2 regions of the Arthrobacter sp. 4R501 genome follow, and region 2 is predicted to be linked to the other one. Evidence: predicted binding sites of a transcription regulator. Region 2 holds the regulator's gene; the other holds the start of a gene.
What was found. The regulator Rex, encoded in region 2, represses fermentation and respiration genes when NADH is low (regulators of the CRP and FNR family bind a similar motif). The targets are predictions, from matches to a motif close to CTTGTGAANNNNTTCACAAG.
Positions count from the first base shown of each region.

Region 1 (8,621 bases), on a different contig from region 2:
CGGGTCCTACGGGGCGCTGGAACTGGTGGACCTGGCCGAAGGCCGGCGCCAATTTGAGGTGAATGTCTTTGGCCTTGCCAGGATGACGCAGCTGGTCCTGCCGGCCATGCGGAGTGCGGGCCGGGGCAGGATCATCAACATCTCGTCCATCGGCGGAAAATTCTACGAGCCCCTCGGTGCCTGGTACCACGCCACGAAGTTCGCCGTGGAGGGCATGAGCGATGCGCTGCGGCTGGAACTCAAGCCGCACGGCATCGACGTAGCCATCATTGAACCGGCAAGCACGCTCAGCGAATGGGGCCGGATTTCCGCTGACGGGCTGCTGGCCAGCAGCGGCGAGGGGCCGTACGCTGCCCAGGCAACGCATATGGCGAATGTCCTGGCGTCCACGGACAGGCCTGAGACGTCAACGCAGCCGGCCGTGATTGCTGCGGCTGTACTGCACGCGGCCACGGCTGCGCGTCCCCGGACCCGGTACCCGGTGGGCAGGGGAGCGGCAGCCATTCTGGGCCTGCGGCGCGTCCTGCCGGACCGGTTCTATGACGCGGTGGTCATGGCAGTCCTGAAGCGCGTTGCGGGGTAGAGGCTGCAGTAACGGGTCAGATCCGGTATTCGATGTCGTACTCGGCCGGATCCACTGCGGGTTTGGTTTCGCGCTGGGCATCGCGGTGGCGCCACTTGGCGGGCACGCCGGTGACAATCGATTCCGGCGGCGCGTCCTTGACCACCACGGCGTTGGCGCCCACGGCGCTGTCCCGGCCGATGGTGATGGGTCCCAGGATCTTGGCTCCGGCACCGATGGTGACCCGGTCCTCAATGGTGGGGTGGCGCTTGACCTTGGCCAGGGAGCGGCCGCCCAACGTGACACCGTGGTAGATCATCACGTCTTCGCCGATTTCGGCGGTCTCGCCGATGACCACACCCATGCCGTGGTCGATAAAGAAGCGTCGGCCGATCGTGGCGCCGGGATGGATCTCGATTCCGGTCAGGAAGCGGCCCAGCTGCGACACCAGCCGAGCCGGGAACCGCAGCCCCGGGTTCTGCCACATGCGGTGCGTCAGCCGGTGGATCCAGATGGCGTGCAGCCCCGAATAGGCGAAAAAATTCTCAAAAGAACCTCGAGCCGCCGGGTCGTGTGACCGGGCGGCATCGAGGTCTTCCTTCAGTCTTGCGAAAAAGCCCACAAAGTTCTTTCTACAGGAAACGGGGCGACAACGGGCTGATCAGCCTCGGATGTCGTCATAGAGCACGGTGGAGATGTAACGCTCACCGAAGTCGCAGACAACCGCCACGATCAGCTTGCCGGCATTCTCCGGACGCTTGGCCAGTTCCAGGGCACCCCAGACGATGGCGCCGGAGGAGATGCCGCCGAGGATGCCTTCCTTGACGCCGAGTTCACGGGCGACGCGGACGGAATCCTCCAGGGTGGCGTCCAGTACTTCGTCGTAGACGTTGGTGTCCAGGATTTCCGGGATGAAGTTCGCACCGATGCCCTGGATCTTGTGCGGCCCGGGAGCGCCGCCGTTCAGGATGGCGGAGTCCTTCGGCTCGATGGCCACAATCTGGACGTCAGGATTGCGTTCCTTCAGGACCTGGCCGACGCCGGTGACGGTTCCGCCGGTGCCGATTCCGGCGACGAAGATGTCCACCTTGCCGTCGGTGTCGGACCAGATTTCCTCGGCGGTGGTGGTGCGGTGGATCTCAGGGTTGGCCTCGTTGGCGAACTGCTGGGCCCAGATGGAGTTCTCCGTGTTGGCCACGATTTCCTGGGCCTTTTCCACGGCGCCGCGCATGCCCTCGGAACCCGGGGTCAGCACAATCTCGGCACCGAACGCCCGCAGCATAACGCGGCGCTCGGTGGACATGGTCTCGGGCATGGTCAGGATGACCTTGTAGCCGCGGGCAGCACCCACCATGGCCAGGGCGATGCCGGTGTTGCCGGAGGTGCCTTCAACGATGGTGCCGCCGGGCTTAAGGGCGCCGGACTTCTCGGCGGCGTCAACGATGGCCACGCCGATGCGGTCCTTGACGCTGTTGGCTGGGTTGTAGAACTCCAGCTTGACGGCCACAGTGGCGCCCAGGCCCTCGGTGAGCCGGTTCAGGCGGACCAGCGGAGTGCCGCCGACCAACTGCGTTACATCGTCATAGATCCGTGCCATGTAGATATGCCTATCTCTCAAGAGTGAATGCTGAGGTCAGCCTAACGATGGCTGAGTGGCCGCTGCTAAGCATTAAGCCATGCAGAGTAATATTTCCTGGCCTTCGCGAGCTTCGGATTGATGATCACCTGGCAGTAGCCCTGCTCGGGATACTTGGCGTAATAGTCCTGGTGGACGTCCTCCGCCACATGGAACCGTGGCAGCCGGCTGACCTCGGTCACAATCGGGTGCGACCACAGAGCCTGGTTCCGTTCGATGGCTTCCTCGAAGAGAATCTTCTCCTCGGTGGTCTCATAGAACATGGACGAGCGGTACTGCGTGCCCACGTCGTAGCCCTGGCGGTTGAGCGTGGTGGGATCGTGCAGCGCGAAGAACATGTCCAGGATGACCTCGGCCGGGATGATGGACTCGTCGAAAGTGACCGCCACAACCTCAGCGTGGCCGGTGGTCCCGCCGCAGACGGAGTAGTAGTCCGGCCGGGGGTCATGGCCGCCCGTGTAGCCGGAAATCACCGAGGAGACCCCCTTGGTTTTCTGGTAGACAGCATCAAGGCACCAGAAGCAGCCCCCGCCAAGAACAAAAGTTTTCATGACCTCTTCAATGGTTGAGCGCGCCGGATGATTCCCTGACCACCCTACGAGACTTTGAATGATGCCGGGCAAACGGCCGGATGGGGTAAAACTGAGACTATGGAATCTGCAGACACCGGCGTTACAGATGCGGGCAAGCACGACGACGGCACCCTTACTGGGGAGGACGCTGCGGCGGCTGGTCCGGCTGCTCCCACGCTGGGCCAGGTGCTGCTGGCGGTAGAGGAACTCTGGCCCGAGTCACTCGCCGAAAACTGGGACGAGGTAGGGCTCGTGGCCGGCCACCCCTCAGCGCCCGTGACTCGGGTGATGTTCGCCGTTGATCCCACGCTTACGGTGATCGAGGAAGCGGTGGAATGGGGTGCCGAGCTCCTGATCACGCACCACCCCTTGCTCCTCAAAGGCGTCACGTCGGTGGCCGCCACTACTGCCAAAGGGCAGGCCATCCACCGTCTCATCGAGTCCGGCACCGCACTCCTGACCGTCCACACGAACGGTGATTCCGCCGTCGGGGGCGTTTCCGACGTCCTGGCTGATGCGCTGGGACTGGAGGGCGTTGTCCCGCTGACGGTTGCCGCGAACGGCCTGCCCGAGGAAGGCATCGGACGCGTGGGTGATCTGGCGGACGTGATGAGCCTGGGCGACTTCGCGGCCAGGGTGTTCGGCATCCTGCCGTCGGTGGCCGGGGGAGTCCGCGTGTCCGGGGACAAGGATGGGCTGGTGCGGCGCATTGCGGTTTGCGGCGGGGCGGGGGATTCCCTGTTCAACGAGGTGCGGGCCAACAACGCCGACGTCTACGTCACCGCCGACCTCCGGCACCATCCGGCGTCCGAAGCCCGGGAAGCGGCAGTGAACGGCCGGCCGTACCTGATTGACGTTTCGCACTTCGCCAGCGAATGGCTCTGGCTGCCCGCCGCTGCGTCGGCACTGGGGAATGTGCTCGCCGATCAGGGCCATGACGTCGAGATCCAGGTAAGCACCACCAACAGCGATCCGTGGGACTTCATTCTGACTCCGGGCTAAGCCTGGCGTGCGGGGGTCCCCGGGTGACCCGGGCGAGCCTGGGGAGCACGCTAGGCGCTAGAGTCTATACAGCGCCGATACGGTGCCCGGCTTCGGCCGGATTGGATTTAGCGGAGGTAAATAGTGGCCAAGGCAGCACCGGCGGAACAGTTGAAGTTGCTCGAACTGCAGGGGCTGGACGCAAAGCTCAAGTCCCTCTCCAACCGCCGTCGGGCCCTGGACACCGATCCCCGGATCGAGGACCTGCAATCAGCATTGTCCGTCGCCAACGGTGAACTCGGCTCCGCCAAGATGGCCGTCCATGACGCCGAAGCCGAGCTTAAGCGTGCCGAGGCCGACGTCGAACAGGTCGCCTCCCGCATTGCACGCGACGAAGCCCGGCTCAACAGCGGCACGGGGCTGTCCAAGGACCTCGTGGCGCTGCAGAAGGACATCGCCTCCCTCAACAAACGCCGCTCCGACCTTGAGGACGTGGAGCTGGAAGTCCTGGAACGCCTGGATTCCTTGCGCGAACGGCAGGCTGCCCAGCAGCTCATCGTGGACAACGTCCAGGGCTCGTTCGGCGGCATCCGCGCCGAACTCGATGAGGCCCTGGCCGAGGTGGCCGCCGAAGCCGCTGTTGTCCGCGGCAAGCGTGCCGAATTCGCTGCAGGACTCGACGCCGGGATGCTGGCAATTTACGAAAAGACGCTCGCTAAGCGTGGAGTGGGCGCCGCCCGGTTGTTCCACGGAACCTCGGAAGCCTCCGGCATGAAGCTGAGCCCCGGAGACCTCGCAGAAATCAAGGCCGCCGCCGAAGACGACATTGTGTTCTGCCCGGATTCGGGTGCCATCCTGGTGCGCTCCGCCGAGTGGAATACCCCCGCCCCAAGTAACTAGCACTTGACGTCGTGAAAATCGCGAATGGCGACGTTAACTGCGAGCTAGTTGGGCAGGATGATGTTCAGGGCGTGCGGCTTCCGCGCTGAACCGTCAACCAACTCCGCGTCCCATTTCTCGCGCGCGGCCTTCAGCAGCTGTACCGGGGTCTGCGGGGCGTTTCCGCGGCGGGCCAGCAGGTGCCGTGCCAGCTCGCCGCGCGTGTGTTTCGCGAAGTGGCTGACCACCTTGCGCACCCCGTTGACCTCGGTGAACACGTTGACGGCCACCGTCTGAGCCGGCGGCGGTGCCCATGCCACGGCATACGTGCTGGAGCGGCAGTCCACGAGCAGATGCCCGGACACCGACTCCGCGAGGGCTTCCGAAAGCTGCGGCTTCCAGAACGAGGCGAGCCGGCCGACGTCGGGCAGTGCCGTTCCCATCGACAGCCGGTAGGCGGGCACACGGTCGGCGAAGCGGATGGCACCCCATAGGGCCGAGATCACGAGCACCGAACCATCGGCCTTCCGGCGCTGCGCCGGGGTCAGCGTTTTGTAGCCGAGGGCGTCGTACAGAACGCCCGAATAGATCTGGTGCGCAGGGGCCGCCGGTTCGGCGTGGAGCCGGGTGTTGCGTTCGACGTCGTCCTGCAGCGATGCGCCGACGCCCAGCAGCGCGAGGGCATCCTCATGCGCACTCACCGTCCCCAGCGCCTCCAGGACTTTGGCCCGGTAGGTGTTGAGTTCCGGAAAGCTCAGTGACGGCCAGTCGACGGCGGACCCGCGGACTGCGGGGGTCTTGCCTTCGGAGGGGGGAAGCAGAATCAGCACCGTACGATCCTACCGGCGACGGCGGTGCCCTCTACCGGCGGTAGACTGGTCTGCGGATGGGTTGACCAGGCGGCCGCGCGTCACGCAAGTGGCTCGAGGAACGTCCGGGCTCCGCAGGGCAGGGTGGTGGGTAACGCCCACTCGGGGTAACCCGCAGGCCAGTGCCACAGAGAACAGACCGCCTGCGTCTTCCGGCAACGGAAGCTCAGCAGGTAAGGGTGAAACGGTGGTGTAAGAGACCACCAGCTTCCCGGGTGACCGGGAAGGCTAGGTAAACCCCACCCGGAGCAAGGCCAGACAGGACACGTTTGAGGGCTGCCCGCCCGAGTGTCCGGGTAGGCCGCTGGAGGGCGTCGGCAACGGCGTCCGTAGATGGATGGCCGCTACTCCCGCGCTGGTAATGGCACGGGAGCACAGAACCCGGCGTATCGGTCAACCCATCCAACACCACCCGCCGGGCACCGACGCGGCCCCGCATGTGAGTGATTTCACGCCGGTTGCGGCGGTCCGCGGTGTCGCTCCAGCCTAGAATAGAGAGCGAACGTAGAAGTTCTGCCGCCGGGTCTGCGTTCGCAGCCGGTGGCTTTTCTTTACGCTTCTCCACGGCACCCGGGATGGACCGCATCCTGCCGGTGCCAGAGCCCCTGGACAACATCAGGTGGCCGCCAACCGCGTACGACGACGTATGCGGCTGAACCGAGGAAGGTAGTTCTGTGAGCCAGACGTCAGATTCTTGTCTTGATACGTGGATGGGCCGGGAGGCTCTCGCCGAGGCCATGATTCCGGTGATTGGCCGGCTGTACCGCGAGAACAACGTGGTGACCAGCATTCACGGCCGCAGCCTGATCAACAAGTCCACCATGAACATCCTCAAGGCGCACCGTTTCGCCCGCCGCATGAGCAACACCGAGCTCCTGCTCGAAGAGACCGCACCGCTGCTGAACATCCTGGCTCAGCTGGAGCTGGGTGCGGCGGCCATCGACGTCGCCCGCCTCGCGGAAAAGTTCAAGGCAGAAGGCGACGGTGCCACCCTGGAAGAGTTCCTCCGCGCCGAGCTTGCCGAGGTAGTTGGCAAGCGTGGTGGCGATGACCGCACCAGCACCGACGTTGTGCTCTACGGCTTTGGCCGGATCGGCCGCCTGCTGGCGCGCCTTCTCATCGAGAAGGCCGGCGGCGGCCACGGCCTGCGCCTGCGAGCCATTGTGGTGCGCCGCGGCTCGGACAAGGACCTCACCAAGCGCGCCAGCCTTCTGCGCCGCGACTCGGTCCACGGCTCCTTCGAGGGAACCATCCGCGTGGACGAGGACGCCAACACCATTACCGCGAACGGCGTCCAGGTCCAGGTCATCTACTCGGACAACCCCGCCACGATCGACTACACCGCGTACGGCATCCACGACGCCCTGGTGGTGGACAACACGGGCCGCTGGCGCGACGCTGAGGGCCTGTCCCAGCACCTGCAGAGCAAGGGCGTTGCCCGCGTTCTCCTTACTGCCCCGGGCAAGGGCAATCTGAAGAACATCGTGCACGGCATTAACCACGGCACCATCGAGGACACGGACCAGATCGTGTCCGCGGCGTCCTGCACCACCAACGCCATCACCCCGGTCCTGAAGGCTATCAACGACAAGTTCGGCGTGATCCACGGCCACGTGGAGACCGTTCACTCCTTCACCAACGACCAGAACCTGATCGACAACTTCCACAAGGGCGACCGCCGCGGCCGCTCCGCCGCGCTGAACATGGTCATCACCGAAACCGGAGCGGCCACTGCCGTGGCGAAGGCACTGCCCGAACTTCAGGGCAAGCTCACCGGCAGCTCCATTCGCGTCCCCACCCCGGACGTCTCGCTGGCCATCCTGAACCTCAGCCTGGAAAACGGCACCACCAAGGATGAGGTGAATGATTATCTGCGTCAGATGTCCCTGCATTCGGACCTCCGCAAGCAGATTGACTACATCGATTCGCCCGAGGTTGTTTCTACGGACTTCGTCGGCTCGCGCCGTGCCGGCATCGTTGACGGCCTTGCCACGATCTCCAACGACAAGAACCTGATTCTTTACGTCTGGTACGACAACGAGTTCGGCTACAGCTGCCAGGTAGTCCGGGTTATGGAAGAGATGGCCGGCGTCAACCCGCCGGCGTTCCCCGCCAAGGAAGCCGCTGCGGCCCTGGCCGCAATCGCCGTCTAAGCCGTTTGCGGGCTGGCTGCCGGACATTCCCGGCTGGTTCGCTGGAATCAGCCGGGAATCGGGACCACACTGGTGGCATGGATAACGAAACTCTCCACGAGACCACCCTTGAACACGCCCTCGATGTCGCCAAGGCCAACCACAAAGAAGCCATCAGGCTCCTGGAGCAGGCCCGCGCGTCCCGGGCTACAGGCGACGTCGGCGACGACCGTGTGCGCCAGCTCGAAGGGCTCCTTCAGGTTGCCGAAGAAGACCTGCGCCGTGTAGTCCGGGAGCAGTAGCCGGCCATAGCAGTAGGCGGATGACCCGGGCCACTCGTCCTCCCCATTGTGGATAACCGGAGGGGTGTCAGTGGGGTGGCCTAGGCTCTTCTGGTGCATTACATTTCCGGAAGAGCCGGTTGCCCATGACCGTCAGCTGGCGTGCCTACCGCCGTGCCCGCCGCCGTTCGAGGCAGGCCTGGGCTCTGCTGGCCCTGCTGGCCGTGTCTGCAGTTGGCTCTGCGGGGTGGTTTTTCACCGCGGGCCAGTTCGCTGCGGCAGAACCGGCAATCGCCGGGCCCCGCGAGGCGCCTGTTTTCGACGGGACCTGGATGAAGCCCGTGATCCCGGTGCACGCTGTACCGCAGATGAGTGCCCTGACCGCCCTCGAGCGGCTTTCCGTCAAGGGACGGGCTCCCAAAGACAATTACCAGCGGGAGGCCTTCGGGCAGGCCTGGCTGGACGTGGACCGGAACGGCTGCGACACCCGCAATGACATCCTCCGCAGGGACCTCACCGCTGTGGGCTTCACGGAGGGGTCCAAATGCCGGGTCGCGTCGGGCGCTTTCCACGAGCCCTACACGGGGGAAATGGTGGACTTCCGCCGTGGCCCGGAAAGCAGCAAGGCGGTCCAGGTCGATCACGTGGTAGCGCTGGCAGACTCGTGGCAGAAAGGCGCACAGGGGCTGACCCCGGGGCAGCGCCAGAG
Region 1 covers NZ_PJIW01000003.1:271,575-280,195, reverse strand. The annotation lists gene CXR02_RS04320 (oxidoreductase) at 1-583, shown strand, start outside; gene epsC (serine O-acetyltransferase EpsC) at 600-1,184, opposite strand; gene cysK (cysteine synthase A) at 1,224-2,159, opposite strand; gene msrA (peptide-methionine (S)-S-oxide reductase MsrA) at 2,225-2,749, opposite strand; gene CXR02_RS04300 (Nif3-like dinuclear metal center hexameric protein) at 2,849-3,772, shown strand; gene CXR02_RS04295 (zinc ribbon domain-containing protein) at 3,896-4,651, shown strand; gene CXR02_RS04290 (YaaA family protein) at 4,696-5,460, opposite strand; RNA gene rnpB (RNase P RNA component class A) at 5,518-5,904, shown strand; gene CXR02_RS04280 (glyceraldehyde-3-phosphate dehydrogenase) at 6,174-7,652, shown strand; gene CXR02_RS04275 (hypothetical protein) at 7,730-7,933, shown strand; gene CXR02_RS04270 (HNH endonuclease family protein) at 8,059-8,621, shown strand, end outside.
Region 1: a site for Rex is predicted at 5,936-5,955, ahead of CXR02_RS04280 (glyceraldehyde-3-phosphate dehydrogenase). Genes of this name have one in related genera too.

Region 2 (8,621 bases):
AGTACCGCAGCCACAGCAGCCCCAGCAGCCCGGCGCCGAGCAACCGGGCGCCCAGCCGCCCGTCACTCAGCCGCCGGCCGGCAACGTTCCTCCGGCCGGCTACGAGCCGCCACCGGCCTACCCGCAGCAGGGCCAGGCTTATCCCGCGCCGGGACAGGCCTACCCTCAGCCCGGCCAGCCATACAACCAGCCGGGCCAGCCGGGCGGCTTCCGTTTTGAGATGCCAACCGACGGCCCCCGCAACTTCAACGACGTTATGCCCAAGGCCGGGTTCTCCGGCATGTTCAGCGTGACCGGGCTGCCCACCGAGCTCAAGGTCTCGTACTGGATCTGGCTCATCGGCGGCATGCTGGGAGTCCTTGGCGGCCTGTTCGGCGTGTTGGGTTCGCTGGCGTTGTTCGTCGTGGCACCCGGGCTGGCCGTTGTGGTCCTCCTGCTCGTCCTGGTGGCACTGGCCCTGGCGGCGGCCCAGATTGTCCTGGTCCTGAAGATGAAGGAGGGCAAGGAATGGGCAAGACTTGCGCTCACCATCGTGGCCGGTGTTTCGCTGGTGCTCGCCGTGCTTGGCGGCAGCGTGGGCGGCGGCGGCATGGGCCAAGGCATCGGCAACAACTGGCTGGGCTTCCTCATCAGCGCCGCGGCAACGGTGCTCATGTGGCTGCCGAACTCGCAGGCCTGGTTCAACGCCGCCAAGGGCCGCGCGTAGACCGGATCCAGTAGAAACACAGCCTTGCGCGACGCCCGCTGAGTTCTGTGGGAATACCTCTCCGGAATGATCCCCCGCGGCACCCGCCGGGGGTACGGTGGGAAGTAAGCCGTACTGGGGGCAGGCCAGTTGGACTGCACCCAGCAGCCGAACTGACATCCGACCTGCAAAGGACCGCTCATGAGCACGCCTGTCCCGCCTCCCGTCCCGAACGAGCCCGAGCCCGGCAACCAGCCGCCAGCGCCCCGATACGGCGAGAACAGCCCGCAGTTCGGGCAGCCCACACCGCCGGCGCCACAGTACGGGCAAAACGCCCCGCAGTATGGCCAGCAGACTCCCCCGGTACCCCAGTACGGGCAAAACGCACCGCAGTATGGCCAGAACAACCCGCCGCAGTTCGGCCAGCCCACGCCTCCGCCCTATGGCCAGCAGCCGTACGGGCAGTCCCCCTATGCGCAGTACCCGTCCGAGCAGCCGCAGGCCACGGGATCCAACGGGGTTCCCCAGCTGGTCAACATCTCGTTCTGGCTGCTGATTGGCGCGGGTGTTGTGTATGTCATCAGCCTGCTGATGGGCATTGGCATGCTTGACGATCCGTTGTTCCGGAATGCGTTCGACGACGCCATGCGCAGCAGCGGTGCCACTGGTGCGGAATTCGCGTTCGACGACTTCAAGGGTGTCATTGCCGGATCGCTCGTGGTCTTCGCGATCATCGGTGCGGGGTTGTACGCGCTCGTGGCGTTCTTCGTCCGCAAGGGCAAGAACTGGGCCCGCATCCTCGGTACGGTTTTCGCGGCACTGTCCATTTTCGGCCTCTTCGGACCACCGAGCCTCGGAACTGTGGGAACGCTGGCCGGGATCGCAGCGATCGTGCTGCTCTACCTGCCGGCCGCGGCACCGTACTTCCGCAAGCAGCAGCCGTTCGCTAACCCGTATGGCGCCCCGGGCACCACGCCTGGCAACCCCTACGGGCAGTAGTACCAACGAGTCGCATCCACACCCTAACGGGCGTGGGCCCCATCAGCCGCCGACGAACTAGGTGGTCTGGTCCGGGGTCTGCGCCCGTTGTGCGTGATAGGCGAGGATCTGCAGTTCGGTGGCCATATCCACCTTGCGGAGGTTGACGCCCTCGGGGACCTGCAGCATAACGGGGGCGAAGCTCAGGATGCTGTGGACGCCGGCCGCCACCACGCGGTCGCACACGGCCTGCGCCGCATGAGCCGGAAGTGCCAGGACCACCATGTTGGCGCCCGTCCGCTGCAACACGACCTCCATGTCCGCAGCGTCGCTGACGCGCAGCCAGCCCACTTCATTGCCCACCACCATCTGGTCGGCGTCGAAAATTGCCACGACGTCAAACCCGCGGGACTCGAAGCCGCCGTAACGGGCCAGGGCCTTGCCGAGGTTACCCGCGCCAACAATGGCGACCTTCCAGTCGTGGGTCAGCCCCAGGGCCGCGGAGATGTGACGGCTAAGGTACTGCACTTCGTAGCCCACTCCGCGCGTGCCGTAGGAACCCACATAGGAAAGGTCCTTGCGAAGGGTTGACGAGCTCACTCCTGACGCTTCCGCCAGCGATTCCGAAGATACCCGTTCGACGCCGTCGGACAGCAGCGTGTTAAGGGCGCGCAGGTAGATGGTCAGCCGGGCCACTGCTGCGGGCGGTATTTGCTTGGTGGACTCGGCGCCGTGGACGGTCGGTGCGCTGTGGCCAGCCTCTGTACCTTGGACAGCATGGGGAGATGGATCCAGTGAAGTCACTATCCCCTCCATCCCATCGCGTCGTGACTCCACTCTAGAGCCCCGCAGCTGGTGCCAACAAAGCCGGTGTCATTCTGCGGGCCGCTTTCCTATTGGGCCATGGCGCGTTTGAGGACGCGCTCCAGCCGGGCTTCGTCGATCTTCCAGAAATCGCGTTGGATTCCATCCACCAGGACTACGGGGATTTCCTCCGCGTACCGCTCACGCAGTTCCGGCAGCTCGTCCACCTGCTGTTCCGTCCACCCGAGTCCCAGCGAGGCAGTAACGCGTCCGACGGCGTCGCGCGCTCCTGCACACAGGTGACAGTCTGCCTTGGTTATGAGGACTACCTCGGGTTTTGCCATGCATTAACCGTATCGCCCTTCAGGGCAGAGAGCTGGGCAGAGGACAGCGGCCGACGGCGGGTCGTACGGCGGGTCGTACGGCGACGCGGGTCTCCGGGCGAGCGCTGGCACTCGCGCTGGCACTGAAATCTTGGTCACCGAGTATTGACTAGACTCGTGGACATGCCCGAGGAGAAGTACGTCGCTGTGGTGACCCAGCCGGATGCGTTGATGCAGACCGGCGAAGCCGCCTTCTTCGACGTCGATAACACCCTCATGAAGGGCGCCAGCCTCTTCCATGTTGCCCGCAAGATGCACCAACGCGGCGCCTTCACCCTGACGCAGGCTGCGGGGTTCGCGTGGAAGCAGTTCAAATTTGTGGCGCGCGGCGAGAACATGGACGATGTCCACGCTGTCCGCGACTCCGCCCTCACCCTCGCCGAGGGCATCACCGTGGAAGACGTCAAGGCCCTGGGCGAAGAGGTCTACGACGAAATGATCGCGTCCCGGATCTGGCCCGGCGCCAAGGCACTGGCGCAGCAGCACCTGCGCGTGGGCCGGCGGGTCTGGCTGGTTACCGCAACCCCCATCGAGGTTGCCGCGGTCATTTCCACCAGGCTCGGCCTGACCGGAGCCTTGGGCACCGTGGGCGAGGTTGCCGATGGCATGTACACCGGCCGGCTGGTGGGCGACATCCTGCACGGTTCCGCCAAGGCAGTGGCAGTGCAGGCCCTGGCCCACGCCGAAGGCCTGGACCTTAAGCGGTGCTGGGCCTACAGCGACTCATACAATGACATCCCGCTGCTGACCCTGGTGGGGCACCCGGTAGCCATCAACCCTGATGCCAGGCTCCGCCGCCACGCGCGGGACAATAACTGGCCGGTCTACGACTTCCGTTCCGGCCGCCGCGCCGCCACCCTGGGGCTCAAGGCAGCAACGGCCGGCGGCGTAATTTACGGACTGTGGAAAGGCTTCGCCCGCATCCGCGGCCCGCGGGCATAACCGCCGCCGCAACTGTCGACGTCGACGTTTCGCGTAGGAGCGCATCGCCGCCGATCGCGGGACAGAGGTCGCCCAGCGACCGCCGGACCCCCTATCGGCGGAAGTGAAGGCCCGCGGGCCCCGGCCCGAGCTTGCGAGGGTGGGCAGGGCTAAACGCTAAGCGACGGTGAAACGTCGATGGCGACCTCACCCGACGCAAAAAAATGCCCGCTGCCGAGAAGGCAACGGGCATTTTACGCTTGTCGAAGTATCTCTACTTCTTATTGCGGCGCTGGTGACGGGTCTTACGAAGCAACTTGCGGTGCTTCTTCTTGGCCATACGCTTGCGACGCTTCTTAATAACTGAACCCACGAAAGTTCCTCACAAACTAGATGCAGTACCTGTCTGATGGAAATGGTCCGTGGACAGAGCTACAGACTGAAACAACTGACAGATTCTTACAATGACGTAAAACGTTCCTTAACAGGGTACCGCTTCTTGGCGATGCCCACTGACCGCAGGTAATGCTCAGGCGGTTTCGGAGTGCCCGTCCACCACAGCACCCTTGAGGTACTGCTCGACGGCGCTCTCCGGCACCCGGTACGACCGGCCGAAACGCACCGCGGGCATTTCGCCTGAGTGGACCAACCGATAGACGGTCATTTTGGAGACGCGCATGACCTCGGCCACTTCGGCCACGGTCAGGAACTTCGCGTTCGAGAAGTTCTGTTCTGCGGACATTTCCCTATTCCTTTGCTGATGGATGACGACAATACCCCAGCTTTGATTCATATTCGGTGTGCCGATGCTGAGCCATCCACCAACCATGTGTTAGATACTCTAGAGGTTCATGGGGCTGTAGTGAAAGTCATCCGGGCAATCATTAAGCGGTCCGGCGCTTCCTGGCGGACGCCGCGAGCTGATCGAGGACCGAAACGGAGACGTCCCAATCCATGCACGCGTCCGTGACACTCTGCCCGTAGACCAGTTCCGCCCGGCCCGCCGCATGCTCGGAGACATCCAGGTTCTGGGCTCCGCCCACCAGGAAGCTCTCCAGCATGACACCTGCGATGGCCTGTGCCGCCTCGCCGCCGTCCTCCAGTTGCGCGCCGATTTCCAACGCCACTTCCGCCTGCCGGTGGTGGCTCTTGCCACTGTTGGCGTGGCTGGCGTCCACGATCAGCCGGGGATTGAGCCCCTTGCCGGCGAGCTTAGCGGAGGCGCTTTCGACGTCGGACGCTGAGTAGTTAGGCCCCTTCCGTCCACCCCGGAGGATGACGTGCGTGTCCGGGTTCCCGGCGGTGGCCACCAGCGCGGCCCGGCCGTCGCCGTCGATCCCCAGGAATGCCTGCGCGGCAGCGGCGGCGCCGCACGCGTCGAGCGCGACCTGGAGGTCGCCGTCGGTCCCGTTCTTGAAGCCGATGGGCATGGAGAGACCGGAGGCAAGCTGGCGGTGGATCTGGCTCTCGGTGGTGCGCGCCCCGATGGCTCCCCACGAGATCAGGTCCGCCATGTACTGGGGGCTGATGGGTTCCAGGAATTCGGTGGCCGTGGGCAGACCCAGCGCGGTGACCTGCTGCAGGAATTCCCGGGCGGTCCGGAGCCCGGTGACCATGTCATGGCTGCCGTCCAGGCGAGGATCGTTGATCAGGCCCTTCCAGCCCACCGTCGTGCGGGGCTTTTCGAAGTACGTGCGCATCACGATCAGGAGGTCGTCACGGTGCTTCTCGGCCTGGCTGACCAGCCGGCGGGCGTATTCCAGTCCAGCCTTGGGATCGTGGATGGAGCAGGGGCCCACGATGACCAGCAGCCTGTCGTCCACCCCGTCCATGATGGCCCGGACTTCGTCGCGGCCACGCTCGACGACGTCCGTCACCCGGGCGTCCAGGGGCAGCTCGGCGATGAGCTCCTGGGGCGAGGGCAGCGGCGTGAATTCGCTGACGCGCAGATTGGACGTGGATTTTGCGGGGGTGGCTGTCGCGGTGCTCATGTTCGGGTCCTGTTCCAGATAGGAAGCGGGCCCAGATCAGAACCCGCCGGAGAAATGGCGAAGGGCAGAGAATGATCTCTGCCCTGTTGGCTCTGAAGGAAGATGGATGCGTGTCAGTTAGACGCGGGCTCCTCCAGAGCCAACGAAAAATACGCATACCAACGGTTTGTCATAGGCAAACCATAACCGCGCGCTGTGACGGCCGCAAAATCACGGCCGTCACACATGGAAATCCGGGTCCGGCTAGCCACCCACTCCCCCAACTGGGTAGCAGTAGATGTCGTTTTGAGGCCTCATTACGACATCTACTGCTACCTACTTGGGCGGGGCGGGCGCCTTGTGTCAGCCCAGGAGCTCGCGGAGGTACTGCAGTTGCCTGATCCAGTGGTGTTCCTGGCCGCCCTCGTGGTTGTTGAACCGGTAGACCTCGATGTCCTTTTGTGCCGCGGAGCCGCTGCCGTAGGCGTTGAAGCTGGCGAACACGGTGGATGGCGGGCAGACATCGTCCATCTGCGCCACCGAGTACAGGGCCGGTGCGGTGGCCGCCCGCGCAAGGTTGACGCCGTCGAAATAGTTCAGGACCGCGAGCATCGGCTCATACCGGTCCCGGTGCCTGCCCAGGAAGGCCGCGATTTCGGGATAGGGGCCGCGGGCCGCGATGTCGATGGACCTGGGGAAGTCCTGCAGGAAGGGGACATCGGGCAGCGCGGCGATGACGCCGTCGAGCCTTCCGGCCACCAGCCCCGCAACCGCCACCACAATGCCGCCGCCCTGGCTGATTCCGGCCAGGACCACGCGCGCAGGATCCACCTCCGGGTGGGACTGCGCCGCTTCCACCGCGCGGAACGCGTCCACATACACGCGGCGGTAGTAGTAGTCCTCGCGGCTGCCGGCGCCCCTGGTCATCAGCCCCGCGTAGGCCACCTCGCCCGCGGACGGGTGGGGATCCGCCGTCTGGCCGAGGATCCCGCCATAGCCCTGGCCGCGGGTGTCCATGATGAAATGCGCATAGCCGGCCTGCGCCCATTTGGTGTCCTGGTTCACGAGGCCGCGGCCGCCCGAGTAGCCGATGTACTGCACGACGACAGGCAGCCGGCTTCCGGCGCGCCGATTCACCGGGAGGTGCAGCCAGCCCTTGATGGGTGCGCCGTCGTAGCCGGCGAACGTCACGTCAAAGGTGTCGATGACCGACAGGTGGTTCTCGACCGGCCCGAACGTGGCGTTGAGCGGGAACGTCCGGGCCTCGTCGAGCGTGGCGTCCCAGAAGTCCTGCAGGTCGGCCGGCGGCGTGACCCGCGATGCGTAGCCGCGGAGCTGGTCAAGGGGAAGGTCGAAGAGGGGCATGCTGCTGTCCGGTCCTGTCTCGTCGGGTTGCTATCGGAGATCCTACGTCACGCAACCCTCCCGGCGGCGCCTTCTTTGAGCGCGAAACGACACTTTGGGCCCTGCGATTAGGGCCCCACGTGTCCCCTCGCGCTGGGTTGTTCGCGCTGGATGGTTGCTGCTGGGTGGCGGGCGGTTACAGGCGGGAGAGCTGCGGCGTGAACGCCTGCAGCTCGTGCGAAGACACCACCAGTCGGCGCAGTTCCGTGAGCCCCCCGCTGACGTGCCCGGCGGCACGGGCCTGGACCAGGACATTCCCGACGGCGGTCGCTTCCACGGGCCCGGCCACCACCTTTTTGCCGGTGGTGTCGGCCGTGAGCTGGCAGAGGAGCCTGTTCTGGGAGCCGCCCCCCACGATGTGGACCACATCCACGGTGCGGTCTGCCAGGCGTTCTGCGTCCGCGATGGCCCGCGCGTAGCCCGTGGCCAGGCTGTCCATGATGCACCGGGTGATGGCCGCGGGGTCATCAGGCAGGAGGTCCCCGGTGTGGCGGACCGTGGCACGGATGCGGTGGGGCATGTTGTCCGGGGCGATGAACGCTGAATCGTCCGGGTTGATCTGCGGGCCGCCCGGGGGCAGCGCCGCTGCGGCGGCCAGCAGGTCAGCGAGTTCCGGGGTGTGGCCTTCGGCGGCCCAGGTCCGCTGGCATTCGCTGAGCAGCCAGAGCCCGCCCATGTTGCGCAGGTAGCGGATGGTGCCGTCCACGCCGCGTTCGTTGGTGAAGTTCGCTGCCCTGCTGGCCTCGGTCAGGACCGGCTGATCCAGTTCCAGCCCCACCAGGGACCAGGTGCCCGAGGAGATGTACGCGAAGTCCCCCTCCAGGGCGGGGACCGCGGCGACGGCGGAGGCGGTGTCGTGCGAGCCGACGGCCACCACCGTGGTGCCGGCCGGCAGTCCCACCCTGGACGCGATCTCCGGCAGCAGGGTGCCAACAGTTTCGCCGGGCTCGATCAGCGGCGGAAACAGGTCTTTCCGCAGGCCCAGGGCGGTGAGGAATTCAGTGGCCCACTCCCCCGCGACGGCGTCGAACAGACCTGTGGTGGAGGCATTGGTCGATTCCGTGCGGCGGACTCCCGTCAGGAGGAATGCGATGAGGTCCGGGATCAGCAGCGCCTGCAGACCGTCCAGGTCCCGCTCCGTGGCCAGCTGGTACAGGGTGTTGAACTGCAGGAACTGCAGGCCGGTGGTGCCGTAAAGCCGGGCAGGGTCCAGTTTCCGGTGCACGGGCGCGACGGCGGCTCGGCTGCGGTCATCGCGGTAGCTGTAGGGCTGGGCCGTGAGCTCCCCCGCCTTGTTGACCAGGCCGTAGTCCACCGCCCAGGTGTCGATCCCGATGCTGGTGATCGTTTCGCCCTGCAGCGCCGCCACGGTGGCGGCGGCGCTCAGGCCCGCAAGGACCTCGGTGAACAGGGCGTCGAAATCCCAGCGGAGGCCGCCGTCGAGCTCCACCACACCGTTGGGAAACCGGTGCACCG
Region 2 covers NZ_PJIW01000002.1:76,960-85,580, forward strand. The annotation lists gene CXR02_RS22745 (hypothetical protein) at 1-706, shown strand, start outside; gene CXR02_RS01895 (hypothetical protein) at 887-1,684, shown strand; gene CXR02_RS01900 (redox-sensing transcriptional repressor Rex) at 1,742-2,479, opposite strand; gene CXR02_RS01905 (glutaredoxin family protein) at 2,557-2,811, opposite strand; gene CXR02_RS01910 (HAD family phosphatase) at 2,974-3,792, shown strand; gene CXR02_RS01915 (AURKAIP1/COX24 domain-containing protein) at 4,046-4,144, opposite strand; gene CXR02_RS01920 (helix-turn-helix domain-containing protein) at 4,301-4,513, opposite strand; gene CXR02_RS01925 (3-deoxy-7-phosphoheptulonate synthase) at 4,656-5,762, opposite strand; gene CXR02_RS01930 (acetylxylan esterase) at 6,105-7,106, opposite strand; gene CXR02_RS01935 (rhamnulokinase family protein) at 7,282-8,621, opposite strand, start outside.